2 regions of the Pseudoclavibacter sp. Z016 genome follow, and region 2 is predicted to be linked to the other one. Evidence: predicted binding sites of a transcription regulator. Region 2 holds the regulator's gene; the other holds the start of a gene.

What was found. Region 2 encodes HrcA, which represses chaperone genes, less so after heat shock. Its sites were predicted from a motif close to TTNGCACTCGNNNNNNNCGAGTGCNAA; they were not measured.
Region 1: a site for HrcA is predicted at 9,780-9,806, ahead of groES (co-chaperone GroES). Genes of this name have one in related genera too.

Annotation. Positions count from the first base shown of each region.
Region 1 covers NZ_PSTU01000013.1:169,754-184,520, forward strand. The annotation lists gene C5B99_RS12585 (hypothetical protein) at 1-82, opposite strand, end outside; gene guaA (glutamine-hydrolyzing GMP synthase) at 477-2,066, opposite strand; gene C5B99_RS12595 (DUF3817 domain-containing protein) at 2,121-2,660, opposite strand; gene C5B99_RS12600 (SURF1 family protein) at 2,666-3,616, opposite strand; gene C5B99_RS12605 (glycerol-3-phosphate dehydrogenase/oxidase) at 3,616-5,460, opposite strand; gene C5B99_RS12610 (GuaB3 family IMP dehydrogenase-related protein) at 5,550-6,674, opposite strand; gene guaB (IMP dehydrogenase) at 6,756-8,261, opposite strand; gene rarD (EamA family transporter RarD) at 8,379-9,317, opposite strand; gene groES (co-chaperone GroES) at 9,451-9,744, opposite strand; gene C5B99_RS12630 (class I SAM-dependent methyltransferase) at 9,883-11,073, shown strand; gene C5B99_RS12635 (hypothetical protein) at 11,104-11,835, opposite strand; gene C5B99_RS12640 (DUF4190 domain-containing protein) at 11,937-12,755, opposite strand; gene C5B99_RS19340 (DUF4190 domain-containing protein) at 12,912-13,535, opposite strand; gene C5B99_RS12650 (hypothetical protein) at 13,678-14,214, opposite strand; gene tsaD (tRNA (adenosine(37)-N6)-threonylcarbamoyltransferase complex transferase subunit TsaD) at 14,211-14,767, opposite strand, start outside.
Region 2 covers NZ_PSTU01000011.1:670,132-684,898, reverse strand. The annotation lists gene rpsO (30S ribosomal protein S15) at 1-184, shown strand, start outside; gene ppk2 (polyphosphate kinase 2) at 297-1,379, shown strand; gene C5B99_RS09330 (polyribonucleotide nucleotidyltransferase) at 1,616-3,874, shown strand; gene C5B99_RS09325 (pitrilysin family protein) at 4,011-5,360, shown strand; gene C5B99_RS09320 (histidine phosphatase family protein) at 5,360-5,959, shown strand; gene dapB (4-hydroxy-tetrahydrodipicolinate reductase) at 6,032-6,769, shown strand; gene C5B99_RS09310 (hypothetical protein) at 6,766-7,227, shown strand; gene C5B99_RS09305 (TIGR01777 family oxidoreductase) at 7,246-8,199, opposite strand; gene hemW (radical SAM family heme chaperone HemW) at 8,340-9,551, shown strand; gene C5B99_RS09295 (DUF4870 domain-containing protein) at 9,558-10,121, opposite strand; gene hrcA (heat-inducible transcriptional repressor HrcA) at 10,275-11,306, shown strand; gene dnaJ (molecular chaperone DnaJ) at 11,395-12,480, shown strand; gene C5B99_RS09280 (16S rRNA (uracil(1498)-N(3))-methyltransferase) at 12,482-13,252, shown strand; gene C5B99_RS09275 (histidine triad nucleotide-binding protein) at 13,262-13,612, shown strand; gene C5B99_RS09270 (PhoH family protein) at 13,701-14,654, shown strand; gene ybeY (rRNA maturation RNase YbeY) at 14,651-14,767, shown strand, end outside.

The DNA.
Region 1 (14,767 bases), on a different contig from region 2:
GCTCCTCTCGTGGCAGGGATGGGAGCACGCCCGTCTCTGCCGGTACCTGGGGGTGCGGATCGGTGGGGAATCGTGGCGCCATGTCGCGAACTCTCTGAACTGAAGGGGAACTTGCCAGTCGTGAATTACCCCAACCATGCCACTACCCAACGACCTTGGCCAGCAACATCTTTCGCCGTGGAGTGTGCCTTTTCACGAGCGTGGAGCCGAAAAATCCCGATTCGAAAATCCGGAATCGACCACCGAAAAACCGAAAACCTTTCGTCTACTCCGTTTTTGACCTCTACTACCAGGCATTTATGTCCGGGCACAATTGCCCGGAGGTTTTTCACCCCGCGTATCGCCCTCGGAGGGTCACCATCGTGGGCTCGACGAACGCCGCCACAAAAGTGCGCAGATCTCTCACCAGATGGCACAAAATGAACGAACGGGGATGCACATGGTGCATCCCCGTCCGCCTCAGCCCTCGTCGAGAGCTACTCCCACTCGATGGTCCCCGGCGGCTTCGACGTCACGTCGAGCACAACCCGGTTCACGTCGTCGACCTCGTTCGTGATGCGGTTCGAGATGCGGGCCAGCAGGTCGTACGGCAGGCGGGTCCAGTCGGCCGTCATGGCGTCCTCGCTCGACACGGGACGCAGCACGATCGGGTGGCCGTAGGTGCGCCCATCACCCTGCACGCCCACCGAGCGGACATCGGCGAGCAGGACGACCGGGCACTGCCAGATCTCCGTGTCGAGGCCCGCGGCCGTCAGCTCCTGACGCACGATCGCGTCGGCTTCGCGGAGCAGGTCGAGCCGCTCCTGGGTGACCTCGCCGATGATCCTGATGCCGAGGCCAGGGCCAGGGAATGGCTGACGTGCGACGATCGGCTCGGGAACACCGAGCTCGCGGCCGACCGCACGCACCTCGTCCTTGAACAGCGTGCGCAGCGGCTCGACGAGCTCGAACTGCATGTCCTCGGGGAGACCGCCGACGTTGTGGTGGCTCTTGATGTTCGCGGTTCCGGTGCCGCCGCCCGACTCGACCACGTCGGGGTACAGGGTTCCCTGGACGAGGAAGCGGATGCGCTCCCCCGATTCCTGGGCCTCCTTGATGAGGTCGACCTCTGCCTGCTCGAAGCTGCGGATGAACTCACGCCCGATGGCCTTGCGCTTCGCCTCGGGATCCGTGATGCCCGCGAGCGCCGTGAGGAACTGCTCTCGCGCATCCACGGTCACGAGGCGCACGCCGATCGCATCGACGAAGTCCTCCTCGACCTGGCGGCGCTCGTCCTGACGGAGAAGGCCGTGGTCGACGAAGACGCACGTGAGCTGGCTGCCGACGGCCTTGTACACGAGGGCGGCTGCGACTGCCGAGTCGACACCGCCGGACAGCCCGCAGATGACCTTGGCGTCGCCGACCTGCTCGCGGATGCGCGCGACCTGCTCGTCGATGACCGAGGCGGGCGTCCAGTCGCTCGGGATGCCAGCCGCACGGTGCAGGAATCCCTCGATGAGTGCCTGGCCGTGCTCAGAGTGCAGCACCTCGGGGTGCCATTGCACGCCGTAGAGCCCTCGCTCGGTGTTCTGGAAGGCCGCGACAGGCGTGTCCTCGGTCGTCGCGAGCACCGTGAAGCCCTCGGGGGCGCGCGCCACCGAGTCACCGTGGCTCATCCAGACGGTCTGGTCGCCCGGCTGGCCGTCGAGGAGCGTCGAAGCTCCGGCCTCGAGCTTGACCGCCGTCGAGCCGTACTCGCGACGGCCAGTCTTCGCGACCTCGCCGCCGAGCTGCGTCGCCATGACCTGGAATCCGTAGCAGATGCCCAGCGTCGGAACGCCGAGCTCGAGGATGCCGGAGTCGAGGGAGGGCGCCTCCTCCGCGTACACGCTGGAGGGGCCGCCGGAGAGGATGATGCCGACGGGGTTCTTCTCGGCGACCTCTTCTGCCGAGATCGTGTGCGGCACGATCTCCGAGTAGACGCTCGCCTCGCGGACGCGCCGCGCGATGAGCTGCGCGTACTGCGCGCCGAAATCGACGACGAGCACTGGGCGCTGGTCTGTGGCCTGCTGGTCGGTGGTTGCCATGGACACCTTTCGGGTGGTGCGGAGAGAACTCGGTGCGACTGCGGTGGTGTGGGGCTACTTCGTGCGGCGCTGGTGCTCGGAGAGCGACTGCTGCACATCGGCGTCGAGCTGTTCGCGTTCTGCCTCGCTCAGGCTCGCCTCGAACGCACGCAGCTGCTGCTCCTCGCCGGCTTCGGCGAGTCGCTGCTCTTCGCGGAGCACGAGGTCGCGCTTCGCCCGGCGCGACATGAACCACTCCGTGATGAACGACAGGAACGGGACGATGCCGCCGGCAGCCATGGCGATCAGCCACACGATGGGCCAGCGCATCTGCTGCCACAGCACATACGAGGCGATGAGGTACACGACGTAGAACCAGCCGTGGACGATGAGCACCCAGAGGCTCAGGTTGAGCGCCGTCGTCGTGTCCTCCTGGACCAGCGCGATGACCCCGAACGGGCCGAAAGCCTCGACCTCGAGGTGGAAGACGTACTTGAGGAACATCTCGACGCACAGCAGCAAGAGAAGGATGCCGGTCACGTAGGCCGTCACCTGATAGAAACGGAGCGCCCGTCGGAAACCGGGGTTGGCAGTCAGGAGGGCGTCGTGAGGCATGACCTCTAGTCTAGGCGAACGGCCTCGCGCTTCGTTCGCTCGTCCAGCATGGCCTTCAGCCGGTCGCGCTTGAGCTGCTCGGCCAGCACACTGGGAGCCTCGGCGGCTTCACGTCGCTCCTTCTCGTATTCGTCGCGAGCGAGGCGCCACCACATGAAGATCGCGAACCCCGCGAAGAGCACCCACTCGATGGCATAGAAGATGTTCAGCCAGTTCAGCTGCGGGGCCTCGAGCGCCTGCGGCGTGATCGCGTCGAGCGGGGCGGCACTCGCGGACTCCCCGAGGACAGCCTGCATCGACGCCTCGTCGAGGCTCACGTAGATGCCGTAGTTCTGGGCCGCCGGTTCCACCCAGCGGTTGATGAGGTGCGTCGGGGCCATGGAGATGAGTGCCTGCGCGTCTTCGCCGCGATTCACCTGCGGCGCCTGGCCGTACTCGAGCCTGCCGGAGAGCGGAAGCTCTGCGCCTCGCCCCGAGCCCTGCAGCGCCGTGACGAGCTCTCGAGCGGAGGCCTCGTCCTCGGTCCACCCGAGCGCGACGGCGAGACCCGGTGCGACAGCGGCATCCGAGGATGCGCCGGCCTCGTCGTCGGTGACGGCGACGTGCCCGATCACCCAGTAGCCGAGCAGTTCGCCCTGGAGACGATCGGCGACGACATCGAAGTCGCGCGCGTCCACAGTGCCCTCGAACGTCACCTGACGCCCGACGGCGGCATCGGCCACCCGCTCCTGGGGCTGAGCCAGCTCACCGAGGCCGACGGGAGGCTGCGTGGCCTCCTCGGCGACGGTGCGACCGTGCTCCAGCGACAGGAACGCGGACTCCAGCTGCCAGCGCCCGAGCCACGCGAAGATCGACGCGACGACGAGGGCGAGCGCAAGGACACCCAGCCACTTGGGGCGTACAAGCACTCGACCCATCGACGGCGGCGCGGCCTGGGCGCGGACAGCTGCGGACATTACGACTTCTGAGCGTCCTTCGACTCCGCCTTGACGGTTGCCGCCTCGACGTCGACGGTCTCGTCGACCTCGATCATCGGCAGCGACGGGGCCGTGCCGAACGGCGTGTTGTCGCCGGCGTGACCCAGCACGGAGTCGATGTCAGGCGCCTCGAGGCGGATGCGGTCCGCCGACTCGTCGTCGGGCTGCTCCTGGCTCGCGAGCTCCGCTGCGACGCGCTCGACGTAGGTGTCGATCTCGCGCTGCGTGCGCTCCTCGTCCCAGCCGAGGGCTTCCGCCATGAGCCGCGCGGCGACGGGCGCGGCCGAGATGCCGCGGTCCCACGCCTCGATCGAGATGCGCGTGCGTCGCGCGAGCACGTCGTCGAGGTGCAGGGCACCCTCGTGCGTCGCGGCGTACGTGATCTCCGCCTGCAGGTAGTCGTCGGCGCCCGGCATCGGCTCGGCCAGCTGCGGGTTCTGGCGGATGAGGTCGAGGATCTCGTCCGTCAGGGTTCCGTAGCGGTTGAGGAGATGCTCGATGCGCACGCGGTGGAGGCCGAAGGCGCGGGCGATCTTGCCGCGGCGGTTCCAGGCGGCCTTGTAGCCGACGGCGCCGAGCAGCGGGATGTCCTTCGTCGTGGAGGCGGGGATCTTGCCGTCGAGGGCGTCGGCCGCGGCGTCGATGGCGTCCTGCGCCATGATGCGGTAGGTCGTGTACTTGCCGCCGGCGATGAGCACGAGGCCCGGCACCGAGTGCGCCACCATGTGCTCGCGCGAGAGCTTCGACGTCTCCTCCGACTCCCCGGAGAGCAGCGGGCGGAGCCCGGCGTACACGCCCTCGACATCGGCACGCGTGAGCTTCACCGCGAGGACCTCGTTGACGTGCTCGAGGATGTAGTCGATATCGGCGGCCGTCGCTGCCGGGTGCGCCTTGTCGAGCTTCCAGTCGGTGTCGGTCGTGCCGATGATCCAGTGACGGCCGTTCGGGATGACGAAGAGCACGCTCTTCTCCGTGCGCAGCAGGAGGCCTGACGCGGACTGGAACCGGTCGCGTGGGACGACGAGGTGCACGCCCTTGGACGCGCGGACGCGGAACGACGCGCGCTCGCCGACCATCTTGTTCGTGTCATCGGTCCACACGCCGGTCGCGTTGACGACCTGCTTGGCGCGGATCTCGAACCGCTCGCCGGTCTCGAGGTCGACGACCTGCGCGCCGACGACGCGCTGTCCGACCTTCAGGAAGCCCTCGACGCGCACTCGCGGAGCGACGTGCGCCCCGTAGAACGATGCGGTGCGGGCGAGAACGGCGACGAAGCGAGCGTCGTCGACGCCGGCGTCGTAGTACGTGAGACCGCCGGAGAAGGCGTTCTTGGAGAGCCCAGGCGACATCTTCGCGACCTGGCCGCGGGTGTAGTGGCGGTGCATCGGCACACCGGGACGCACCTCGCCGGTCTTCGCGAAGAGGTCGTACATGAGCATCCCGGCCCCGATGTAGAACCGCTCGAGCGGGTTCTTCAGCGGGTAGAGGAAGCGGATGGGCTTGACCAGGTGCGGCGCGAGGCGCTGCAGCAGCAGCCCGCGCTCGAGGAGCGCCTCGCGCACGAGCCCGAAGTCCATCTGCTCGAGGTAGCGGATGCCACCGTGGATGAGCTTCGACGAGCGGCTGGACGTGCCGGACGCGAAGTCCCGCGCCTCGACCATGCCGACGCTCAGGCCGCGCGTGACGGCGTCGAGCGCCGCACCTGCGCCGACCACGCCGCCACCGACGACGAGCACGTCGAGGTTCTTGGTCTTGAGGGACTCGATAGCCGCCGCGCGTTCCTGGGGGCCGAGCTTGTCGCTTCGAGAGACGCTGTTCGCCATAACCTGCTCCTCGTTCTCAGTTGCTGCTTGTGGGGGAAGTCTGGACGCTCAACCTTCGGCCAAGCCGTCAGGCGGCTCAGTCGTCCTGATCAGGCGGTCGGCGTGTAGGGCGCGACGACCATCTCGGCTCGCTGGAACTCTTTGAGCCCCGAGTAGCCGGTCGTCGCCATCGAGTGGCGGAGCGCGCCGGTGAGGTTCGAGATGCCGTCGGCGCTCTCGGCGGGGCCGGCGACGATCTCCGCCATGGGCGCGACCTGGCCGACCTGCACGCGGTTGCCGCGCGGGAGCTTCTCGTGGCGTGCCTCGGCACCCCAGTGCCAGCCGCGACCCGGAGCGTCGGTGGCACGCGCGAGCGCGGCACCGATCATGACGGCGTCCGCGCCTGATGCGATGGCCTTCACGAGGTCGCCGGAGGTGCCGATGCCGCCGTCGGCGATGACGTGCACGTAGCGTCCGCCGGACTCGTCGAGGTAGTCGCGGCGCGCGCCAGCGACGTCGGCGATGGCCGTCGCCATGGGTGCGTGGATGCCGAGCACCCGACGGGTGGTCGAGGCCGCTCCCCCGCCGAAGCCGACGAGCACTCCAGCGGCACCGGTGCGCATGAGGTGCAGCGCTGCCGTGTAGGTCGCCGCACCGCCGACGATGACGGGAACGTCGAGCTCGTAGATGAACTGCTTGAGGTTGAGCGGCTCCTGGTTGCGAGACACGTGCTCTGCAGAGACGGTCGTGCCGCGGATGACGAACAGGTCGGTGCCGGCCTCGAGCACATCGTTCATGAACTGCTGCGTGCGCTGCGGGGAGAGTGCGCCGGCGGCCGGCACTCCGGCCTCGCGGATCTGCTGCAGGCGCTCCTTGATGAGCGTGCCCTTGACCGGCTCCCGGTAGATCTCCTGCAGCTTGGCCGTCGCCTGCTTCGCCGGCAGATCAGCGATCTGCGCGAGCAGCGGGGCCGGGTCGTCGTAGCGAGTCCACAGGCCCTCGAGGTCGAGCACGCCGAGGCCGCCGAGCTTGCCGAAGCCGATCGCGGTCTCGGGCGACATCACCGAGTCCATAGGGGCTGCGATGAGCGGGATATCGAACGTGAATGCGTCGATCTTCCACGTGATGGACACGTCCTCCGGGTCACGGGTTCGCCGCGATGGCACGATGGCCACATCGTCGAAGGAGTACACGCGGCGGGCTCGCTTTGCGCGGCCGATCTCGATCTCAGTCACCTGCCTAGCCTAGCCCTCCGCGGTGCTCGCTGCTGCGGCGCGGCGGCGGGGAGACCCCGACCCGCCGCGCCGATCAGGCTGCTAGCGACGGTAGTTGGGGGCTTCCGAGACCATCTGCACATCGTGCGGGTGGGACTCCTTCAGCCCTGCCGGGGTGATCCGCACGAAGCGGCCCTTCTCCTTGAGCTCGGCGACGGTGCGAGCGCCGACGTAGAACATCGACTGGCGCAGGCCGCCCGTGAGCTGGAACACCGACTGGCGGATCGAGCCGCGGTACGCGACCTTGCCCTCGATCCCCTCGGCGATGAGCTCGTCATCGCTCGGCACGTCCGCCTGGAAGTAGCGGTCCTTCGAGTACGAGGTGCGCTCGCCGCGCGACTGCAGGGCGCCGAGAGATCCCATGCCGCGGTAGCTCTTGAACTGCTTGCCGTTGACGAAGATGAGGTCGCCCGGCGACTCGTCGGTGCCCGCGAGCAGCGATCCGACCATGACTGCGGATGCGCCGGCGACAAGCGCCTTCGCGATCTCGCCCGAGTACTGCAGGCCGCCGTCCGCGATGACCGGCACGCCAGCCGGGGTCGCGGCGAGCGACGCCTCGTAGACGGCCGTGATCTGGGGGACGCCGACTCCCGCGACGATGCGCGTCGTGCAGATGGAGCCAGGACCGACGCCGACCTTGACGGCGTCGGCACCCGCATCCACGAGCGCCTGGGCGCCCTCGCGGGTCGCGACGTTGCCGCCGACGACCTGCACGTGGCCCATGACCGGGTCGCTCTTGAGGCGGCGGATCATGTCGAGCACGCCGGCCGACTGGCCGTTCGCCGTGTCGACGACGAGGACGTCGACACCGGCAGCCACGAGGCGCTCCGCGCGCTCCCAGCCGTCGCCGAAGAAGCCGATCGCCGCGCCCACGCGCAGGCGCCCGGCGTCGTCCTTCGTCGCGTTCGGGTACTTGTCGCTCTTGTCGAAGTCCTTCACCGTGATGAGGCCGGCGAGCTTGCCCTCGTCGTCGATGAGCGGCAGCTTCTCGATGCGGTGCTTGCCGAGGAGCTTGTAGGCGTCGTCACCGGAGATCCCGACGGGACCGGTCACGAGGCCCTCGCCCGTCATGACCTCGTGCACGCGGGTCGTGCGCTTCTCCGACTCGGGCACGAATCGCATGTCCCGGTTGGAGATGATGCCGACGAGCTTGCCCGTCTCCTCGTCGACGACCGGCAGGCCGGAGACGCGGTACTGCCCGCAGATCTCATCGACCTCCGCGACCGTCGCGTTGGGAGTCGTCGTCACCGGATTCGTCACCATGCCGGACTCGGAGCGCTTCACGCGATCGACCATCTCGACCTGGTCGTCGATCGACAGGTTGCGGTGCAGGATGCCCATGCCACCCTGGCGCGCCATGGCGATCGCCATGCGGGCCTCCGTGACCGTGTCCATCGCCGCCGAGACGAGCGGGACGCGCAGGGTGATGCCGCGCGTCAGCCGTGTCGTCGTGTCGACCTCAGACGGGATGACGTCGGTGTGCCCGGGAAGCAGCAGCACATCGTCGTAGGTCAATCCGGTGAAGCCAAAGGGGTCCGACTCGGTCATTACGCTCCAGGAGGTATCTGGGATGCGCCGTTCGGCGGCATCCTCGTGCATCGGGAAACAGCTCAGTGGTGATGGAACAGCGAGGACCCCGGACGCATTCCCGGGACCCTCAGCTCATCAGCCTCGTGTCGGTGGACCGAGTTCGTCCGCGACCGAGGGAATCTTGGCGCCAAGTCTAGCCGTGCGCACGAGGTCGATCGTGAAGAGGATGAGGGCGACCCAGACGATCGCGAACCCGATCCAGCGCTCGAGCGGCATGGGCTCCGAGAAGACCGCCACGGCGAGCACGAACTGCAGGATCGGCGCGATGTACTGCATGAGTCCGAGCTCGATGAGGCGCAGCCTCCTGGCGGCCGCCGCGAACAGCAGGAGCGGCACGCTCGTGACGACGCCCGCGAAGAGCAGGACGCCCGTGTTGACCGCCGACACGGAGCCGAAGGTGATGCCGCCGCCGAAGAGCACCGTCCAGAGCAGGCAGATCGCGCCGATGGGCATGATGAGCGTCGTCTCGACCGCCAGTCCGGAGAGCGCATCCGCCTGGACCCCCACCCGCTTCTTCACGAGCCCATACAGCCCGAAGGTCATGGCGACGCCCAGGCCGAGCCACGGGATGCGGCCGTAGCCGAGCGAGATCACGAGCACGGCGAGGAGAGAGAGCCCGACGGCGACCCACTGCAGGGGCCTGAGCTTCTCGCGGAGGAAGACCAGCCCGAGCGCGACGGACACGATCGGGTTGAGGAAGTAGCCGAGCGCGGCGTCGAGGGTGTGGCCTGTCGCGACCGCCTGCACGTAGAACAGCCAGTTCGCCGACACCAGGACCCCGGCGACGCCGAGGCCGAGCACGACCCGCTTCTTCGAGATGAGCTCCCGGAACGGACGCCAGGCCCGCATGACGAGCACGCCGAGCAGGCAGAACACGACGCTCAGGATGATGCGCCACGCGATGAGCTCCACGGGCGTCGTGGGAGCGGTCGCCACGACGTAGAGGGGCATGAAGCCCCAGAGCGCGTACGCGCTGAACGCCAGCCAGAGGCCGGACCGAGGAGATTCCGTCACCTCGAGATCGTACGCCCGACGTCGGGCCCCTGGAACACGAATGGCGCCCGACCTCGAGGGGTGGGCGCCATGCGCGATGCTGCTCCTGCAGATGAGACCGCCCGAACCGGCTCGGCCTCAGAAGGTCAGGAGACTAGACGATCTTCGCGAGGATGTCGCGAGCGGAGAGCACAAGGAGCTCCTCGCCGCCGTACTTGACCTCGGTTCCGCCGTACTTGGAGTAGATGACCTTGTCGCCGACCACGAGGTCGAGCGGCACGCGGTTTCCGTTGTCATCGATGCGGCCGGGGCCGACTGCGACGACTTCGCCCTCCTGGGGCTTCTCCTTGGCGGTGTCCGGAATCACAAGACCCGAAGCCGTGGTCTGCTCGGCTTCGACCTGCTTGATGACGATGCGATCCTCGAGCGGCTGGATGTTCACCGACACGGTTGACCTCTTTCTCAGCGATAGGAAGTTCAGAATTAGCACCCTCCCCATGAGAGTGCTAACTCAGAGTGTAGGGGCCAGGCGGCGACGACTGCAACGCGGCGACGTCTCGTGGCGTACGCCGGTAGCGTAGTGCTGGTGCAACGCGACGAACTCCTGGCCCTCCTCACACCGGAGGCGATGACCCTGCTCGACGACGCGCCGCCCGTCGAGTCGGCGGGAGACGCGCTCGCCCTGGTGACGAGGCTGCGCGCGGCAGGAGGGTCCGCGGACGTCGTCGCCGCCGTCGTCACGCAGGCGAAGCTCCGGCGGCGGGCATCCGCCAAGTTCGGCCCGTTCGCCGAGCGGATGCTCTTCACCGACGCTGGCCTGCAGCAGGCGACGCGTCTGCAAGTCGCGGCGCACCACGCGAACCGGTTCAGGCAGGCCGGCGCCGTGAGCGTGGCCGACCTCGGCTGCGGGATCGGCGCGGACTCCATGGCTTTCGCATCGCTCGGGCTCGAGGTCACCGCGTTCGACGTCGACGAGGTCACGGCTGCTATCGCGGCCCACAACCTGGCCCCGTTTCCGAACGCGCAGGTCAGGCACGACCGCGCCGAGGAGGTGGACCTGGATGCCTTCGATGCGCTCTGGTTCGATCCGGCCCGCAGGACCACAAACGGCGGGAGCACGGCACGCCACTTCGATCCGGCGGATTGGAGCCCATCCCTCGACTTCGTCTTCGCCGCAGGCCGCGAGCGCCCGACGGGTATCAAGCTGGGACCGGGGATCGACCACGCGTACCTTCCGGAGGACGCGGAGACGCAGTGGGTGTCCTCCAACGGCGACCTCGTCGAGGCGACGGTGTGGATGCACGGCACGGCGAGGGCGGGCATCCGCCGCTCGGCCCTCGTGATCAGCAGGCATGGCACCGCCGAGCTGACGACCGTCGAGGACGTCCGGGACGCGGACGTCGCTGCGCTGGGTGCCGTGCTCTACGAGCCGGACGCGGCGATCATCCGCGCTCGCCTCATCGGCGACCTCGCACGGTCGCTCGAAGCGTCGATGATCTCAGAGAGCATCGCGTGGATGACCGCCGAGCACTTCACGCCGACGCCGTTCGCGAGCGCGTTCTCGGTCCGAGAGGTGCTGCCCCTGCATGCATCGTCGCTCAAGGGCGAGCTGCGGAAGCGAGGCATCGGCGTGCTCGAGATCAAGAAACGGGGGGTCGACATCGACCCTGCGGAGTTCAGGCGGAAGCTCTCGCTCAAGGGAGACGCGTCCGCGGTGCTCATCCTCACGAGGATCGGCGACAAGCGCGTCGCCATCCTCGCCGATCGGCTCAGCTGAGGCCAGCCGAGCCGTCGGCGCGTCTCGTGCCTAGACGACCAGCACCACGACCAGCGTCACGATGGCGAGCAGGACCGCGAGGCCACCCGCCACGAGGCCCACGACGGCAAGGGTGCGTCCGAGGCCCTTCGGGGCGCGAAGCCCGGCGATTCCGAGCCCGACGGCGCCGAGACCGAGCACCAGGGCCACGATGTACGCCCACCCGGGAAGCAGGAGGAGGAGCAGCGAGAGCGCGCCGAGCGCCACGCCGATGATCCCGAGCACCGGCGCAGGAGCCTTCGGCTGCTGGCCGTATCCCTGCACGCCGAACTGCTGGCCGGGCTGCTGCCCGAACTGCCCCTGCTGCGGAGCACCGTGCTGCGGCTGCCCGTACTGCCCCTGCTGCGGGGCGCCGTACTGGGGCTGCCCGAACTGATCCTGTTGCGGGGCACCGTACTGCGGCTGCCCGAACTGGTTCTGCTGCGGCTGGCCATAGCCCTGCTGCGCAGGAGCCTGCTGCTGACCGGACGGCTGCTGAGCGCCATAGCCAGAGTACCCAGGCTGCTGCTGGCCGTAACCGCCGTCAGTCGGGCCATACCCGGGCTGCTGCTGGCCGTACTGCTGATCGTTCTGCTGCCCGTACTGCGGCTGAGACTGCCCGTACGACCCCTGGCCGTACTGGCCCTGGCCGGGCTGCTGCGCGCCGAAAGGGGGCTGGCCGGTCTGCGACTGGCCGTTCTGGTGGGGCTGCTGCGGGTACTGGGGGCCGTTCGGGTCAGACATGGTGTCCTTCTCAGTCGTCGACAAGGCTGCAGGTGCTGAACAAGCTTAGAGTGCGGGCGGATGCATCCACCCGCACTCCTGCCAGTTCTTGCAGCGGGTGGTCAGTATCCGTAGGACGACATGTCGCCGATGAACATGGCGGCGACGACGATGCCGATGATCGCCACGATCACCGACAGCACGATGGCTGCGATCGAGACCCAGAGGCCCCAGACGCGCAGCGGGCCGGCCTGCGGCTCCCGCGACTTGGCCATGATGGCGCAGACCAGACCTGCGATACCGAGGGGAAGCCCGAGGAACGCCGTGACGAAGGTGAGCAGGATGCCCGCACCGCCGAGGGAAAGCGCGACGATGCTGAGCGTGCGCTTGGGAGCAGCGGACTGCGCCGGGTAGCCGGGCGTCGCGTACCCCTGCGGCGCCCCATAGCCCTGCGGCTGCCCCTGCGACTGCGGAGCGCCATATGCCGGAGCTGCGCCGGCGGGAGCCTGGCTCGCGGATGGAGCCTGACCGTAGGGAGCTGCGCCCGGTGCCGCGGCTGGCTCGCTCGGCGGCGTGTAGCTCACCGAACCGGATGCTGCGGGCGGCGTGGAGCCACTGCCGGATGACGAGGGAGCCGAGTAGTCGATGCCGGATGCCGAAGGCGCCGAGTAGTCGGAACCAGAGCCAGGCGCGGCCGGCGGCGTGTACCCGCTGCCCGACGCTGAGGGTGCGGAGGAGTCGGAGTACGGCGCGGCCGGGGTCGAAGCGTCGGTGCCCGAGACGGAGGGCGGCGTGTAGTCGGTGCCGGTGGCTGCCGGGGCGGAGTAGTCGACCGACTCAGCAGGCGGCGTGTAGGCGGCCGGTGCCTCGTACTGGGGAGGTGTGCTGTCGTCCTCCGGGAGCCGTGGCTTGTCACCTGGGGTTGCGTTGCTGTCGCTCATTGCGGAGCTCCTTCCGGTTCAGCCGATTTCGCGGCGGTTGAGGCTGGTGTTCACGTGCGTGGAGCAAGCGGCGACGCCTTCAGTGGCGCACGCCCATGTCCTAGGTTCCCAGGGTTTGACTGGGAACCGTCACACAAGGTTCAGGAAAGACCACGCTCAGTAAGAGCTGAGGCCTCCGAGCAGTCCGATTCCCCCGAAGAAGAGGAGGGCGAGGACAAGCAGGAGCAGGAGCCCGAAGACCGAGATGAAGCCGAGCACGATGGCGGTGATGGCGAGCGCCCGTCCGCGCGGCTCGCGACGCAGCGCGATGAAGCCGCACACGATGCCAGCGATCCCGACCATCCACCAGACGAACTGGAGGATGGGGATCAGCGAGACGAAGAACGACCCTCCGCTCAGACACAGGGCCACTACGCTCAAGGTCAGCGTCCCGGCACCGGCCGGTCGAGGTGCCGTGTACGGCGCCTGGACGTAGGGCGTCACCGGATAGGCGAGGTGCTGCGAGGGGGCCGCCTGCGCCGCGTTGCCGCCAGGGCCCCAGCTGTCGCTCGGCGCGGTGTGGCCGTAGCCGGCGTCCTGGCCGTAGCCCGAATCCTGGCCGTAGCCGAAACCCTGCCCGTAGCCCGGATCCTGCCGGTAGCCCGAGTCGTGCCCGGAGCCGTTCCCGTTGCCGGCCCCGGGGGTGTCGCCTCGCGCTTCCCACGGCTCGCCGACGGGCTGCGCGGCGACGTTCGGGGCCGGTATCCGCTCGACGGGGCCATCTGGTGTCGACCAGGTCATGTCCGCTCCTTTCGAGAGGTGATGAGATGCTCCAACGTTACGGCGACCTGCTCAACGGCACGTCATCCCCATGGCCTCGGCCTCGTCATCCCGCAGGATGACTTCCAACCTCGCGGGGCACGGCGGTTCCTGGAGCGCGGACTCAGGCGACGACGAAGGCGAAGCCAATACAGCCCGCGACCGCCGCCACAGCGAGCACGAGCGCGAGCACCCAACCGCGGTGGCGCCGCCCCAGCACCGCGAGCAGGAGTGCGACCGCGCCGAGACTCGCCCCGAGGTACAGGGGCCAGAGCGGCGAGGGGGTCACGGATGCGGAGAGCGCGAGCGCCAGGACCGCCGCGGCAAGCGAGAGCAGCACGGAGACGATGACCGCGAGGCGACTGAGCCCGAGCGCAGGAGGCGCCGGTGCCGTCGCGGCGCGAGCGGACGCAGGAGCCATCGCGGTCTCCTGCACGTGCGCGACGGCCGGGTCGATGTCCCGGTCGTTCTCCGGACTCCGACGCTCCTCGGACCGGGGCGCAGAGCTCTCCACGGCCGGAGCCGACTTCTCCTCACCCCGTGAGCGCGGGGTGAGAGCCGAGTAGGCGGCGTTGCTGGTGTCATCGACCGGGGTGCGGTCGATCGGGGGAAGCTCCACGGGCTTGCGCGGCGGCAGCTTCGGCTGATCGGGTGCTGTCATCGGTGCTCCCCCAGAGCTGGTCTCTCCTGCGGCGCAGGCTGCGTGGCCACCGGAAGCGTCGAGTCCGCCGCGAAGCCGAGCGGGGACGGAGGCTTGCCGGCAGCGACGAGCATCGCGCCGACGGCTGCGATCATCGCCCCGTTGTCGGTGCAGAGCCGAAGCGGGGGGATGCGCAACTCGATGCCGGCGGTAGCGCACCGCTCCTCCGCGAGCTCACGCACGCGCGCGTTCGCGGCCACTCCCCCGCCGAGCACGAGCCGAGGCACGCCGAGGGCCGTGCAGGCCGCCACCGCCTTCGCCGTCAGCACGTCGGCGACGGCCTCGCGGAAGCTCGCCGCGACATCGGCAACCGGCACCGGCTCCCCCGCGTCCTCCTTCGCCTCGACCCAGCGGGCGACGGCGGTCTTGAGCCCCGAGAAGGAGAAGTCGTAGCGGTGCCGCTCGAGGTCCTTCGGCTTCGTGAGCCCGCGCGGGAACCGGATCGCCTTCGGATCCCCTCCGGCAGCGGCCTTGTCGATCTCGGGTCCACCCGGGTAGGGCAGGCGCAGCAGTC
Region 2 (14,767 bases):
TGCCATCCTCACCACGCGAATCAAGGAGCTCACCGAGCACCTCAAGGAGCACAAGCACGACCACCACTCGCGTCGTGGTCTCCTCCTGCTTGTGGGTCAGCGTCGTCGTCTGCTCGGCTACCTCGCCGACGTCGACATCTCGCGTTACCGTTCGCTCATCGAGCGACTCGGCCTTCGCCGCTAAGCACTTTCTGCGAAGAGCCCCTGCCATCGGCAGGGGCTCTTTTCGCGTGCAGCGGCGCCTGGTCGTCCACATGGGGCCCAGGCGTGGAAGCCCCGGCGCTAGGCTGAGCGACATGGCAGCCTCTCGAACTCCAGCAAAGCCGCACGCAGACGCCAAGGGTCAGACGAAGGCCTCGGAATCGGGCAATGACGCCCGCGTGGAGGCCGGCGCATCGGACTCCACCTCGACGAGTCGCGCTCGGAAGCAGGGCGCAGGCTCTCAGGCCGCGTACCGCCTCAACCGGGCGGGCATCCCGGACATGACCCCGGAGGTGGACGAACTCGCCGAGCTGCGCGACGAGGACCCGCTTGGCGAGGCCTGGCGCCACGGCTACCCCTACGACGCCAAGCTGCCGCGCAAGGAGTACGAGAAGCAGAAGCGCGCGGTGCAGATCGAGCTCCTGAAGCTCCAGACCTGGATCAAGGAGACGGGGCAGAAGGTCGTCATCATCTTCGAGGGCCGGGACGCGGCAGGCAAGGGTGGTGCGATCAAGCGCTTCATGGAGCACCTGAACCCTCGCGGTGCTCGCACCGTCGCGCTCGAGAAGCCGACGGAGAAGGAGCAGACGCAGTGGTACTTCCAGCGATACGTCGAGCATCTGCCCTCTGGAGGCGAGATCGTCCTGCTGGATCGCTCCTGGTACAACCGTGCGGGCGTCGAGCGCGTCATGGGGTACTGCACCCCGACCGAGTACCTCGAATTCACGCGTTCCGCTCCCGAGTTCGAGCGCATGCTCGTCAACTCCGGCACGACCATCATCAAATTCTGGTTCTCGGTCGGTCGGGCGGAGCAGCTCGCGCGCTTCGCGGCCCGTCGCGACGACCCGGTGCGCCAGTGGAAGCTGAGCCCGACCGACCTCGCGTCTCTCGACAAGTGGGACGAGTACAGCGAAGCCAAGGAGGCGATGTTCTTCTACACGGACACCGCCGAATCGCCGTGGACGGTGGTCAAGTCGAACGACAAGAAGCGGGCGAGGCTCGAGGCCATGCGCTACGTCCTCTCCCAGTTCGACTACCCCTCGAAGGACGAGAGCATCGCGCACGCTGCTGACAAGAAGATCGTCGGGTCGCCGAGCAAGCTCTACGACGAGGGGGAGAAGCCGACGGGGGAGTTCCCTCTCGTGAAGGAGCTCCCTCGCCCGTCTCGCAAGAAGTAGGGGCGCCCGTGCGGCACTCGCCGCACGGGTTCCAGCTGCTCGTCGCCCTCCGCTGGTAGAGTCAGCAGCGCAATCATTCAAGACACGCGGGGCGGCGAGTAGCTGGTCCTCGGTGGTGGGTTCCTGTCGATGCGCTAGAGGCGCTCATTCGGCAGTGGTCTTCTACTGACGATCAGCCCGGGAAGACCCGGTCGCGCTTGCCCTTCGCGTGCACACACGCAGAAGGAGGAGACCTCTTGGAAGGTCCCGAAATCAAGTTCTCTGAAGTCGTTCTCGACAACGGCAAGCACGGCCAGCGCAAGATCCGCTTCGAAGCAGGGCGTCTCGCCCAGCAGGCGCAGGGCTCTGCCGTCGCCTACCTCGACGACGAGACGATGCTGCTGTCGGCAACGAGCATCTCGAAGAACCCGAAGGAGAACTTCGACTTCTTCCCGCTCACGATCGATGTCGAAGAGCGCAGCTACGCCGCCGGCAAGATCCCCGGATCGTTCTTCCGTCGTGAGGGACGCCCGTCGACGGAGGCCATCCTGGTCTGCCGCCTCATCGACCGGCCGTTGCGCCCCTCGTTCGTCAAGGGCCTCCGCAACGAGGTCCAGGTCGTCGTGACGGTGCTCTCGATCGCTCCCGGTGAGTTCTACGACGCCCTCGCGATCAACGCGGCTTCGCTGTCCTCGCAGCTCAGCGGTGTGCCGTTCTCCGGCCCCATCGCCGGTGTCCGCCTCGCGCTCATCGACGGCCAGTGGGTCGCGTTCCCCAAGTTCGAGCAGCTCGCCGATGCCGTCTTCGACCTGACGGTCGCCGGCCGTCTCGTCACGAAGGCCGACGGCACCGAGGACATCGCCATCATGATGGTCGAGGCCGAAGCCACCGAGCACGCGTGGGGCCTCATCCAGGCCGGCGCGCAGAAGCCCGACGAGGCTGTCGTCGCACAGGGCCTCGAGGCTTCCAAGCCGTTCCTCACGCAGCTCGTGAAGGCACAGCAGGAGCTCGCAGACCAGGCCGCGAAGCCCGTCGTCGAGTACCCGGTCTTCCTCCCGTACACGCAGGAGGCCCTCGACGCGGTCACTGCCATCGCGCACGACGGACTCGTCGACGTGTACCAGATCGCCGGCAAGATCGAGCGCCAGGATGCTGACGACGCGCTCAAGGCCAGCGTCAAGGAGCAGATCGCCGCGAAGATCGAAAGCGGAGAGCTCGACGCCTCCGTCGCCGGTCAGGTGTCGGCCGCCTACAAGACCGTCACGAAGGACGTCGTCCGCGGACGCATCCTCCGTGAGGGCAAGCGCATGGACGGTCGCGGCGTCGCCGACATCCGTCAGCTCGATGCAGAGGTCGACGTCGTGCCACGCGTGCACGGATCGGCGATCTTCCAGCGCGGCGAGACGCAGATCCTCGGCGTCACCACGCTGAACATGCTCAAGCTCGAGCAGCAGATCGACTCGCTCTCGCCGATCACGTCGAAGCGCTACCTGCACCACTACAACTTCCCGCCGTACTCGACGGGTGAGACCGGACGCGTCGGCTCGCCGAAGCGTCGCGAGATCGGGCACGGCTTCCTCGCCGAGCGCGCCATCGTCCCGGTTCTCCCGAGCCGCGAGGAGTTCCCCTACGCGATCCGTCAGGTCTCGGAAGCGCTCAGCTCCAACGGCTCCACGTCGATGGGCTCCGTCTGCGCCTCCACCCTGTCGCTGCTCAACGCCGGTGTGCCGCTGCGCGCTCCTGTCGCGGGCATCGCCATGGGTCTCGTGTCCGACGAGGTCGACGGCGAGACGCGCTACGCGGCGCTCACCGACATCCTCGGCGCAGAAGACGCGCTCGGCGACATGGACTTCAAGGTCGCCGGTACCGCGGAGTTCGTCACGGCCATCCAGCTGGACACGAAGCTCGACGGAATCCCGACGTCGGTTCTCGATGGCGCCCTGACGCAGGCTCGCGATGCTCGCATCCAGATCCTCGACAAGGCCATCAACGCCGTCATCGACACGCCGGACGAGCTCGCTGCCACGGCACCGCGCATCATCTCGGTCCGCGTTCCGATCGACAAGATCGGCGAGGTGATCGGGCCAAAGGGCAAGGTCATCAACCAGATCCAGGACGACACCGGAGCCGACATCTCCATCGAGGACGACGGCACCGTGTACATCGGCGCTGTCGACGGTCCGTCCGCCGAGGCCGCTCGTGCAGCGGTCAACGCCATCGCGAACCCGACGAACCCTGAGGTCGGCGAGCAGTACCTGGGAACGGTCGTCAAGATCGCATCCTTCGGTGCCTTCGTCTCCCTGCTCCCGGGCAAGGACGGCCTGCTGCACATCTCCGAGGTGCGCAAGCTCGCCGGTGGCAAGCGCGTCGAGAACGTCGAAGACGTGCTCGGCGTCGGCCAGAAGATCCTCGTCGAGATCACGAAGGTCGACGACCGCGGCAAGCTGTCGCTCGCACCCGTGCTCGAGGAGGCAGCTGCAGAAGAGGGCGTCGCTCTCGAGGCAGGCGCTGAGTAGCTCAGCCCACCTCTGTTCTGAAGGGCCCCGCGCATCCGTGCGCGGGGCCCTTTGGCGTCTCGCGAGGTCTCGAGCCGCTGGGAGTTGTCTCGCGGCTGACGCCGGGACGGTCAACACGCTCTAGGCTTGACTGGTTATGCGCGATGCCATTGAACTGCCACTTGACCTTCCCGAGATCGAAGCACGAGTGTCGAACGGCGGTCTCTTCCGACGTTCGGTGCTGCCGAGCGGGGTGCGCCTCCTGACCGAGGAAGTCGTCGGCGCGGCGAGCACCAGCATCGGCCTGTGGGTGCCGGTCGGCTCCCGGGACGAGCTCCCGCACGAGTACGGTTCCACGCACTTCCTCGAGCATCTGCTCTTCAAGGGCACGCCGACACGGTCCGCCTTCGAGGTATCTGCGGCCTTCGAGCGCGTCGGTGGAGAGGTGAACGCGCAGACCGCGAAGGAGCACACGCTCTACCACGCGAAGGTCCGCGATGCCGACCTCCCGATGGCCGTCGAAGTCCTGAGCGACATGATCACCTCGAGTGTGATCGACGCCGCGGAGTTCGAGATCGAGCGCGGCGTCATCATCGAGGAGCTCGCGATGGCGGACGACGACCCGAACGACGTGGTCTGGGAGCGGTTCTACGAGACGCTCCTCGGTGCGCATCCGCTCGCGAGGCCCATCGGCGGCACGCCTGCCTCGATCAGGGCCGCTGACCGCGACGCCGTGTGGAGCTCGTACCGCCAGCACTACCGTCCGGAGGAGCTCGTCGTGACTATCGCGGGGGCCGTCAACCACGACGTCGTCCGCGAGCAGCTCGAGCGCAACCTCCGGGCCGGCGGGTGGGACCTCGACGCACGCGCCGTCCCCGTCTCCCGCAGGGCCACGACGCTCGAGCCGGGCTCCGCGGTGCCGACAGGACCGCTCTCGGCCATCGAGCGCCCGCTCGAGCAGCTGGCCCTGGTCATCGGTGGCCAGGGAATCACGCAGCTCGACCCGCGCAGGGAGGCATTCGGCCTCATGCATCGGATCTTCGGTGGTGGCATGTCGTCCCGCCTCTTCCAGGAGATCCGCGAGAAGCGCGGGCTCGCCTACTCCGTGTACTCGTTCGGCGGTAGCCACTCCGATGTGGGGGTGACGGGCATGTACGCGGGATGCGCTCCCGACAACGTGCTGGAGACGGTCAGGGTGCTGCGCCAGGAGGCGGAGAAGCTCGTCCAGGACGGGGTCACCGCGACGGAGCTGGCCGACGCGAAGAGCGCGAGTGCCGGCGGCTCCGCTCTCGCGATCGAGGACGCCGACACTCGCATGTCTCGCCTCGGGCGCGCGGAGATCCACACGGGTCGCTTCTACGACCTCGAGGCGGCGCTCTCGCGGGTCGAAGCCGTGTCGCTCGACGAGGTGCAGTCCGTCGCGGCCGACATGTTCAGTGGGGAGCTCGTCGCGTCTGCGGTCGGTAAGCTCTCCTCGGAAGCAAGGACCGAACTGGAGCGCCGCTGATGTCGCACTACCTCTACCTCGTCAGGCATGGCGAGCAGGAGAACGCCGAGCACGGAATCACCGACGGCCCGCTGTCGGAGCGTGGTCGGGCCCAGGCTCATCTGATCGGCCGCAGGCTCGCGGGCGTCCCGCTCAGCGAGTCCTACACGTCGCCGCTGGATCGCGCTGTCGAGACGAGCGCGGTGATCGACCAGTACACGAGCGGTCCCGCCGCGCTCGAATCGACGCTGCTCTTCGACTGCATCCCCACGGGGCAGGACGGTGCGCCGTCGACGTACGACAGCTTCTTCGGCGGCATCGCTGACGAGGTCGTCGACGCCGGCATGGCGCAGATGAACGACGCGTACGACACGTTCTTCAGCAAGAGCCGCGACGACCGCCACACCCTGCTCGTGACCCACAACTTCGTGATCGGCGAATTCGTGCGTCGGGTGCTCGACGCCCCAGACTGGCGCTGGCTCGGCCTCAACTCCGTGAACACCGGTCTCACGGTGGTCCGGGTGCGGACCAGGAAGCCGGCTGAGCTGCTGCTCTTCAACGACCTGTCGCACCTGACGCCGGAACTGCGCACGGGAGTCAGCACCTCGATCGCCGTCTGAGGTCGTCGGGCCTGCCGCCGGGAGCCTCCCGCGTCGTCTGCTCGGCCTGCCGATGGCCGTACGCTTGTGGGCATGGAAACAAAGGTCGCCGTGCTGGGCGCTTCTGGCCGCATGGGAACACTGATCACACGGATCCTCGAGACGACCGATGGGCTCCGCTTCCATGCGGGGCTGACGAGTTCTTCTTCACTCGATGAGATGCTCGGCGCCGACGTGCTCATCGACGTCTCGCGGCTCGAGGCGTCGGAGGCGGCGGTTCCCTTCGCCCTCGACCATGGCATCGACGTCGTCGTCGGCACGAGCGGCTGGGACGAGCAGCGGATCGCCGGCATCTCTGGCCTCGTGCCTCCGGAGCGTGCCGTCGTCTTCGTCCCGAACTTCTCTCTGGGCTCGGTGCTCGGCACCGCGCTTGCGAGCGTCGCGGGGCGCTTCTTCGAATCGATCGAGATCGTCGAAGCGCACCATGACAAGAAGGTGGATTCGCCGTCAGGGACCGCTGTGCGGACCGCGGAGCGGATCGCGACCTCGAGGGAACGGCCACTCGCCGCTGCGAACAGCGAGCAGGACGCTCGGGGGCAACTCGTCTCGGGCGTACCCATCCACAGTCTGCGGCTACGTGGAGTCGTGGCAGATCAGCAGGTGATCTTCGGGGGAGAAGGTGAAGTGCTGACGATTCGCCACGAGACGATCTCGCAGGAGGCCTACGTGCATGGCATCAAGCTCGCCATCACGCATGCGGTCGAGACGCGGGGCACGACAGTCGGGCTCGACGGCGTGCTCGGCCTCGACGGACTGTCGGGTCGCTCGTGAAGAGCAACCTGGCCACGAAGCTCGGCGTCGCCGCCGTGACCCTGCTCCTGCTGCTCTACATCGTCTTCGTCTCGGGCATGGCGGTCTCGCTGTTCGCGGGCGATATCGTCGCCAAGGTGATGGGTGCCGCACTCATCGTGTTCCCGGTCCTCGCGGTCGTCTTCGTGGCCCGTGAGCTGCTCTTCGGGATGCAGACGGAACGACTGCTCGGACGTATGGCGGACGCCGGCGAGCTGCCGGAGGACGACCTGCCCAAGCGACCGAGCGGACGCGTCGTCCGTGAGGCGGCCGACGAGGACTTTCCGAGGTGGAAGTCCGAGGTCGAGGCCGCTCCTGAAGACTGGAGGACGTGGATGCGCCTCGGTCTTGCGTACTCGGCCTCGGGGGACCGAAAGCGAGCCAGGGCTTCTCTGCGCGAGGGCATTCGCCTCGAGAAGGCCGCTCGCGCCAGGGCGTGAGCGGCCCGGCTCGAAGGGTCAGACCCCGGCGCCAGGCTCCGGCTCGAACTCCGGCGACTTGAGGGCCAGCTCGACGGCCTGACCCGCGGTGCGATCCTTGAAGGTGAAGCCCGCGTCGAGCAGGCGCTTCGGGCGGATCTGCTGGTCGGCGAGGAACAGCTCACGGCCCGCCTTCTGGAGGGTGAGGTCGATGAGCGTCGATGGCGCCTTGAGCTTGTAGGGGCGCCCGAGCTCGTCGGCCAGCTGCTGCTGGATCTCGTCGGCGGTCGCGGGTGTGGGGCCGACCAGGTTGTAGGGCCCCTGCGCGTCGTCGGACTCGAGCAGGAAGCGGAGCGCGCGCACTTCGTCGCGCAGGCTCACCCACGGCCAGTGCTGCGTGCCGTCACCCAGCTGCGAGAGCAACCCGACGCTTGCCAGGGTCTTCAGGACGGTCAGGACACCGCCGCGCCCCAGGACGAGACCGGTGCGGGCGAGGACGACCCTGGTGCCCTCCGGGGCTGTCTGAGCCGCGCGCTCCCAGCGGTCGACGACACGCGGGAGGAACTCGTCGGTCTCGGGCAGTGCCGAGTCCTCGTCGAGTACCTGCCCCGGCCGGTCGCCGTACGCGCCCGACGCGGAACCGTTGATGAGGAGCGCCGGGGGCGTGGAGGAGGCCGCCATAGCACCGGTGATCGTGAGCGTCGCGTTGACGCGGGAGCGAAGGATCTCCTTCTTCACGTTGTAGGTCCACGGCAGCTTGCTGAGCGGTGACCCGGAGAGGTTCACGACTGCATCCACGCCGTCGAGGACCCTCGCGTCCAGAGTTCGCTGGGCGGGGTTCCACCGGAACTCGCTGGCGTCCTTCGGGTCGCGCCTGACGAGCCGCGTGACGCGGTGGCCGTGCGCGTGCAGCTCCTCGATGAGACGGTGGCCGATCATTCCGGATGCGCCGGAGACGAGAACGTGCTTTGGGGAGGTCGCCTGAGTGCTCATGACCTCGAAGGTAGTCGTGTCAGTTGGGCGCGAGCGCAACGCGGGGCCGTGCTCGGCTGATCGCGCGCCTGAATGCGCCTAGGCTGTGCGGGTGCATCACGTGAACCTCGCCCCGAACACGGCCCAGCCGAACGGCCATCTTGGCACCTAGCGCGCTGCCGCTCGGCGAGCCGGTGCCGCCGAGCGGAGAGCTCCCAGGCCAGGCACTGGTCGGCGCCGAGTCACGAGACTTCGGCGTCTACATCCACGTGCCCTTCTGCCGCGTGCGATGCGGCTACTGCGACTTCAACACCTACACGGCGGAAGAGCTCGGAGGGGTCTCGCGTTCCAGCTATGCCGGCGAGGTGGAGAAGGAGATGGTGATCGCCGAGCGGGTGCTGAGCGGTGCCCCTCGCGAGGTATCCACCGTCTTCTTCGGTGGCGGAACGCCGACTCTCCTTCCCGTCAGCGACCTTGCGGCGATGCTCGAGGGAGTGCGCAGTCGCTGGGGCCTCGCCCCAGACGCGGAGGTGACCGTCGAGGCGAACCCCGACTCGGTCGGCGAGCGTGAGCTCGCCGAGCTCCGGGCTGCTGGAGTGACCCGAGTCAGCTTCGGGATGCAGTCCGCCGTCCCGCACGTCCTCAGCGTCCTCGAGCGCACCCACGATCCCGCACGCATCCCGATCGTGGTCGCCGCAGCGAAGCGAGTCGGGCTCGAGCCGAGCCTCGACCTGATCTACGGCACTCCCGGCGAGTCCATCGACGACTGGCGCCGATCGCTCGACATGGCGCTGGCGCAGGAGCCGCTGCACGTGAGCGCGTATGCGCTCATCATCGAGGAGGGCACGAAGCTGGCCAGGCAGATCCGCCGCGGCGAGGTGCCCGCTGTGGACGACGACCTGCAGGCCGACATGTACGAGCTCGCAGAGGAGCGACTCTCAGCGGCCGGGTTCGAGTGGTACGAGGTCAGCAACTGGTCGCTCGACGGCAAGCACGCGTCTCGCCACAACCTCTCCTACTGGCGAGATGCGGACTGGTGGGGATTCGGGCCAGGCGCGCACAGCCACGTGGGTGGTGTGCGCTGGTGGAACGCCAAGCATCCGAGCGCCTACGCAGCGAGGCTTGCTGAGGGCATCACCCCGGCCATGGGGCGCGAAGTGCTCGACGAGGAGACGAAGCGCTTCGAGCGGATCATGCTCGGCTCGCGTCTGCGGGAGGGCCTCGCGATCTCCGAGCTGGACGACTCCAGCGTCGTCGCCGAGCTCATCGCCGAGTCGCTCGTCGACGGGAGGGCCGCGCTGAAGGGCAGGCTCGTCCCGACGCTCCGCGGTCGGCTCATGGCAGACGCGATCGTGCGCCGAATCGCCGCCTGAGCCGGCTCAGCTCACGAACCGGAAGGTGACCGGGTACCGGTAGGGGAGACCCTTGTTCGCCTGGACCGCGCCGAGAATGGCGTAGACGACGACGGCAACCCAGAGCAGCGGGTAGAGGAGCGGGACGATCAGCGCCAGCGGGCCGCCGATCAGCGAGAGCAGCGAGATGACGCCGATGCCGAGGTACACGATCGCAACGGTGATGCCGAAGTTGAGCGCCTCGCGGCCCTCGCTGTCGGCGAGAGGCCCCCTCCGCCGCGTGACGAGCCAGAGGATGAGCGGCCCGACGGCCGGGGCGACGATGTTGAGCAGGTGATCGAAGGTTCCGACGAGGCGGTCGCCGTCTCGGGTCAGGGGCGGTTCTGTCCCATTCTGCGGGCCCGACTGCTGGTACTGCCCGCCCTGCGGGTGCCCGTAGGGAGGCTGCTGTCCGTACGGGACCTGCTGACCGTGGGGAGCCTGCTGCCCGTACGGTGGCTGCTGCCCGTAGGGTCCCGGCCGGTCGTATGGCGGCTGCCGAGGCTGATCCTGGTGTCCTGGCGGCGGGGTCGGTGCGTTCTGATCTGACACGGGGTTCCTCTCGTCGGTTTCGCCCACGCTACTGCGCGTGCCCTCCGAGGGCCTGGCATCCTGCTGGTGGCGTGAGCGGAAAGCGGTAGGATTGGCAGTCTCAGGTTCGGAGTGCCAGTCCGACTCGCAGCAGCTCGTCGAGGGAGGAGCATCGTGGTTTCAGACAGAAGCATGCAGGTGCTCCGCGTCATCGTCACCGACTACGTCACGAGTCGTGAGCCGGTGGGCTCCAAGTCGATCGCAGACCGTCACGATTTCGGCGTCTCCGCGGCCACCATCCGCAACGACATGGCACAGCTCGAAGACGCCGAGCTCATCGTGGCCCCGCACACGTCCTCCGGGCGCATCCCGACCGACAAGGGCTACCGACTCTTCGTCGACCGGCTCGCCGAGTTCAGGCCGCTCTCCGGGGCGCAGCGTCGGGCGATCGAGACGTTCATCGAGGGCAGCGACGACGTCGACGAGGTGCTCGGACGGTCGGTGCGACTGCTGGCGCAGCTCACCAACTCCGTCGCGATCGCGCAGTACCCCTCGCTCGCGAACGCCGCCATCCAGCACGTCGAGTTCGTCCTGCTGTCGAGCATGCGCGTCCTCACGGTCCTCATCACCGACTCGGGCCGCGTCGAGCAGCGCATCGGGCATCTGCGTGCCGAGGTGAGCGTCGAGCAGCTGCATGTGCTCCGGGACCGGCTGGCCGGCCGCCTCGTCGGGAAGACGGTCGCGCGCGCTTCCACGGAGCTCAGGGATGTCAGCGGCATCATGGGGGAGCGAGACGCGGAGCTCTTCGCTCCCGTCATCGCCAACCTGCTCGAGCTCGTCCTGGCGCACCGCCAGGAGCGCCTCGTCATGGCGGGCACCGCGAACCTCGCCCGGACCGAACGTGACTTCCCCTCGAGCATCCTGCCCGTCCTCGAGGCCATCGAGGAGCAGGTGGTCCTCCTGCGGCTGCTCGACGAGCTCCACTCCAGCCCCGAGGCCTACTCGGTCAGCATCGGCCAGGAGAACGTCGACCTGGGCCTCGGCGAGACGGCTATCTTGACGAGCGGCTACCGCAGCTCCGGGAGCGACGCGCGTCTCGGCGTCGTCGGGCCGACGAGAATGGACTACCCGAGGAATATCCAGGCCGTTCGAGTGGTTGCGAGTTACCTGTCACGGGTGCTCGACGAGCAGCACTCGGACGACTGACCCACACCGCCAGATCACTCGGCGGATGCACCCGGCGCCTGACAACGCAGGCGTGACACACACAGATGCAAAGAAGGAGTCGCCACTCTTGGCAGACCACTACGACGTGCTCGGCGTGAGCCGTGAGGCGTCCCAGGACGAGATCAAGAAGGCCTACCGCAAGCTGGCACGCCAGCTGCACCCGGACGTCAACCCGTCCGAAGATGCCGCGGAGCGCTTCAAGTCCGTCACGCACGCCTACGACACGCTCATCGACCCCGAGCGGCGCCGGCAGTACGACCAGGGCGGCCCAGATGGGCAGTCCTTCGGCGGCTTCGGCGACATCTTCGAGACCTTCTTCGGCCAGCAGGGCTCCCGCGGACCCCGCTCGCGCGCGGAACGCGGCCAGGACGCGCTCGTGCGCGTCGAACTCGACCTCGACGAGGTCATGTTCGGCACGCACCGGGACCTCGAGGTCACGACGGCGATCGCCTGCGAGAACTGCCAGGGCACCTGCTGCGCGCCAGGCACCTCGCCGACGACGTGCTCGGCATGCGGTGGGGCCGGGTCCGTGCAGCGACAGGTGCGCTCCATCCTCGGCATGGTCGTCACGAACCAGCCGTGCGCGCAGTGCCGCGGCTACGGCACGGTCATCGAGCACCCGTGCGACACGTGCCACGGCCAGGGGCGCGTCCGATCGAACGTGAGCATCCCGGTCGACATCCCGTCCGGTGTGGACTCCGGGCTGCGCATCCACCTTCCCGGTCGGGGCGAAGCCGGACCAGCAGGGGGAGCGAACGGCGACCTCTACCTCGAGATCCGCGTGCGCCCGCACGAGGTCTTCTCGCGAGACGGCGATGACCTCCAGTGCGTCGTCGAGGTGTCGATGGCCGACGCGATCCTGGGCACCTCGACCACGGTCGGTGCGCTCGACGGCGACGTCGACCTGCAGATCCCCGCGGGCGTGCAGTCGGGTGAGGTGCTGACCGTTCGCGGTCGGGGCATCACGCGGCTTCGCTCGACGCATCGCGGCGACCTCGACATCGCCGTCCAGGTCGTGACCCCGGCGAAGCTCGACGGCAGGTCGCGCAAGCTGATCGAGGAGTTCGCTGCCCGTCATCGCCACGAGGCCCCTCGCCTCGCGCGGGAGAAGCAGGGGATGTTCTCGAAGCTCCGCGACCGTTTCGGTCGCTGACGTGGCGTGGCTCTACCTCGTTGAGGACCTCGACGAGGCGCTGCGCGTCGGCGGCGTCGTCGAGGTGCGCGGCGCGGAAGCCAAGCACATGGCGGTCGCGCGGATGCGAGTGGGCGAACGTGTGCAGCTCGGCGACGGGCGCGGCTTCGTCGTCGATGGCGAGCTCGCTCTGACTGAGCGCGACCGCGCACTCGTCACGGTCCTCGCCGCGCGGCGAGTGGCGCAGTCGGCTCCGCGTGTCACGGTTGTCCAGGCACTCGCGAAGGGCGGGCGAGACGACCTCGCCGTGCAGGTCGCGACGGAGCTCGGAGCCGCGGCGTTCGTGCCATGGCAGGCGAAGCGCAGCGTGAGCCGCTGGGACCAGAAGGCCGAGAAGGGGCGTGAGCGGTGGGCATCCATCGCCAGGGAGGCCAGCAAGCAGAGCCTCGCCGCGTGGGTCCCGGATGTGGCCCCGCTGCACTCGACGGGTGAGGTCGCAACGCTCGCCGGTCACGCGCCGATGCTGGTCCTCGACCCGCTCGGCGACACCTCGCTGCGCCAGGCCCTCGTCGAGCAGGTCCCGGCAGGCGCTTCCGGGCTGACGCTCGTCGTCGGGCCAGAGGGCGGCATCGACGAGAGCGAATTCGAGGCCTTCGAGGCTGCCGGCGCCAGGCGCGTGCACCTCGGCGCTGGCGTTCTTCGAACCTCGAGTGCGGCTCCCGCCGCGATCGCGGCGATCCTGGCGCTGAGCGGCACGTGGGACTCTCGGTCCCGCGCGAGTGCCGAGTCGTAGGCTGGTCTCATGTCGAGTTCAGAGCCGTCCATCTTCACGCGCATCATCAACCGCGAGATCCCAGCCGACATCGTGTTCGAGTCCGAGCGGGTCATCGCCTTCAAGGACATCAGCCCGAAGGCGCCCGTGCACCTTCTTGTGGTGCCCAAGACCCAGGAGTACGCGAACGTCGCCCAGCTCGCGGCAGGCGACCCGGCACTGCTCGCCGAGGTCATCGCGGTCGCCCAGGGGCTCGCCGATCAGCACACCGACAGCGAATTCCGGCTCATCTTCAACTCGGGGGCGGCAGCAGGTCAGACCGTCTTCCACGTACACGCCCACGTCCTCGGCGGAGGACTCTCGGAAGGATCCCTTGCCTAGTCAAGACAGTTCACCGTCCCAAGGTCCCGGGGAGCCCGGCACCTGGACTGATTTCGTGGAGCAGACCACCACGGTCGAAGGCGTCGCCATGGTGCGGCTCCTCGGGCCCGGCGACCGGCTGCTCAAGTCCGTCGAGCGCGAGCACCCCCGCGTGCGCGTGCTCGCGCGCGGGAACGAGATCACCTTCAGCGGCGAGCGAGACGACGTCGTCGCAGCCGAGGCGCTCCTGCGCGAGATCACTGCGATGGCGCGCAGCGGCGTCGACCTCGAGCCAGCTCAGGTCGAGCGCTCCCAGCGGCTCATCGACCGTGGCGAGGAGACCCCAACGGACGTGCTCGGCCAGTCCATCGTGCAGTCCCGTGGCAAGGTCATCCGCCCGAAGACACTCGGCCAGAAGCAGTACGTGGATGCGATCGACGACAACACGATCGTCTTCGGCATCGGGCCCGCCGGAACGGGCAAGACCTACCTCGCGATGGCGAAGGCGGTGCAGGCCCTGCAGCGCAAGGAGGTCACGCGGATCATCCTGACTCGCCCGGCCGTCGAAGCCGGCGAGCGCCTCGGCTACCTGCCGGGGACCCTCAACGACAAGATCGACCCGTACCTGCGGCCGCTCTTCGACGCGCTCAACGAGATGCTCGACCCGGAGGTCGTGGTCAAGCTCATGGCGAGCGGGACGATCGAGGTCGCGCCGCTCGCCTACATGCGCGGGCGCACGCTCAACGACGCCTTCGTGGTGCTCGACGAGGCGCAGAACACGACGCCGGAGCAGATGAAGATGTTCCTGACGAGGCTCGGGTTCGGATCGAAGATGGTCGTCACGGGGGACATCACGCAGCTCGACCTGCCCATGGGGGCCTCGGGACTGAAGCTCGTGACCCACGTGCTCGGCGGCATCGACGAGGTGCACTTCTCGCACCTCACGAGCGACGACGTCGTCAGGCACACCCTCGTGGCCCGCATCGTCGACGCCTACACCGAGTACGACCAGAAGAAGCAGGCGGACGATCACCGACGCCAGGACAGGAACGCAAGCCGATGAGCATCGAGGTCAACAACGAGGCCAGCTACGAGGTCGACGAAGGCGCCCTGCAGCGCGTCGCCGCGTACGCGCTCGACCAGCTGCACGTGCACGCCGAGTCGGAGCTCGCGATC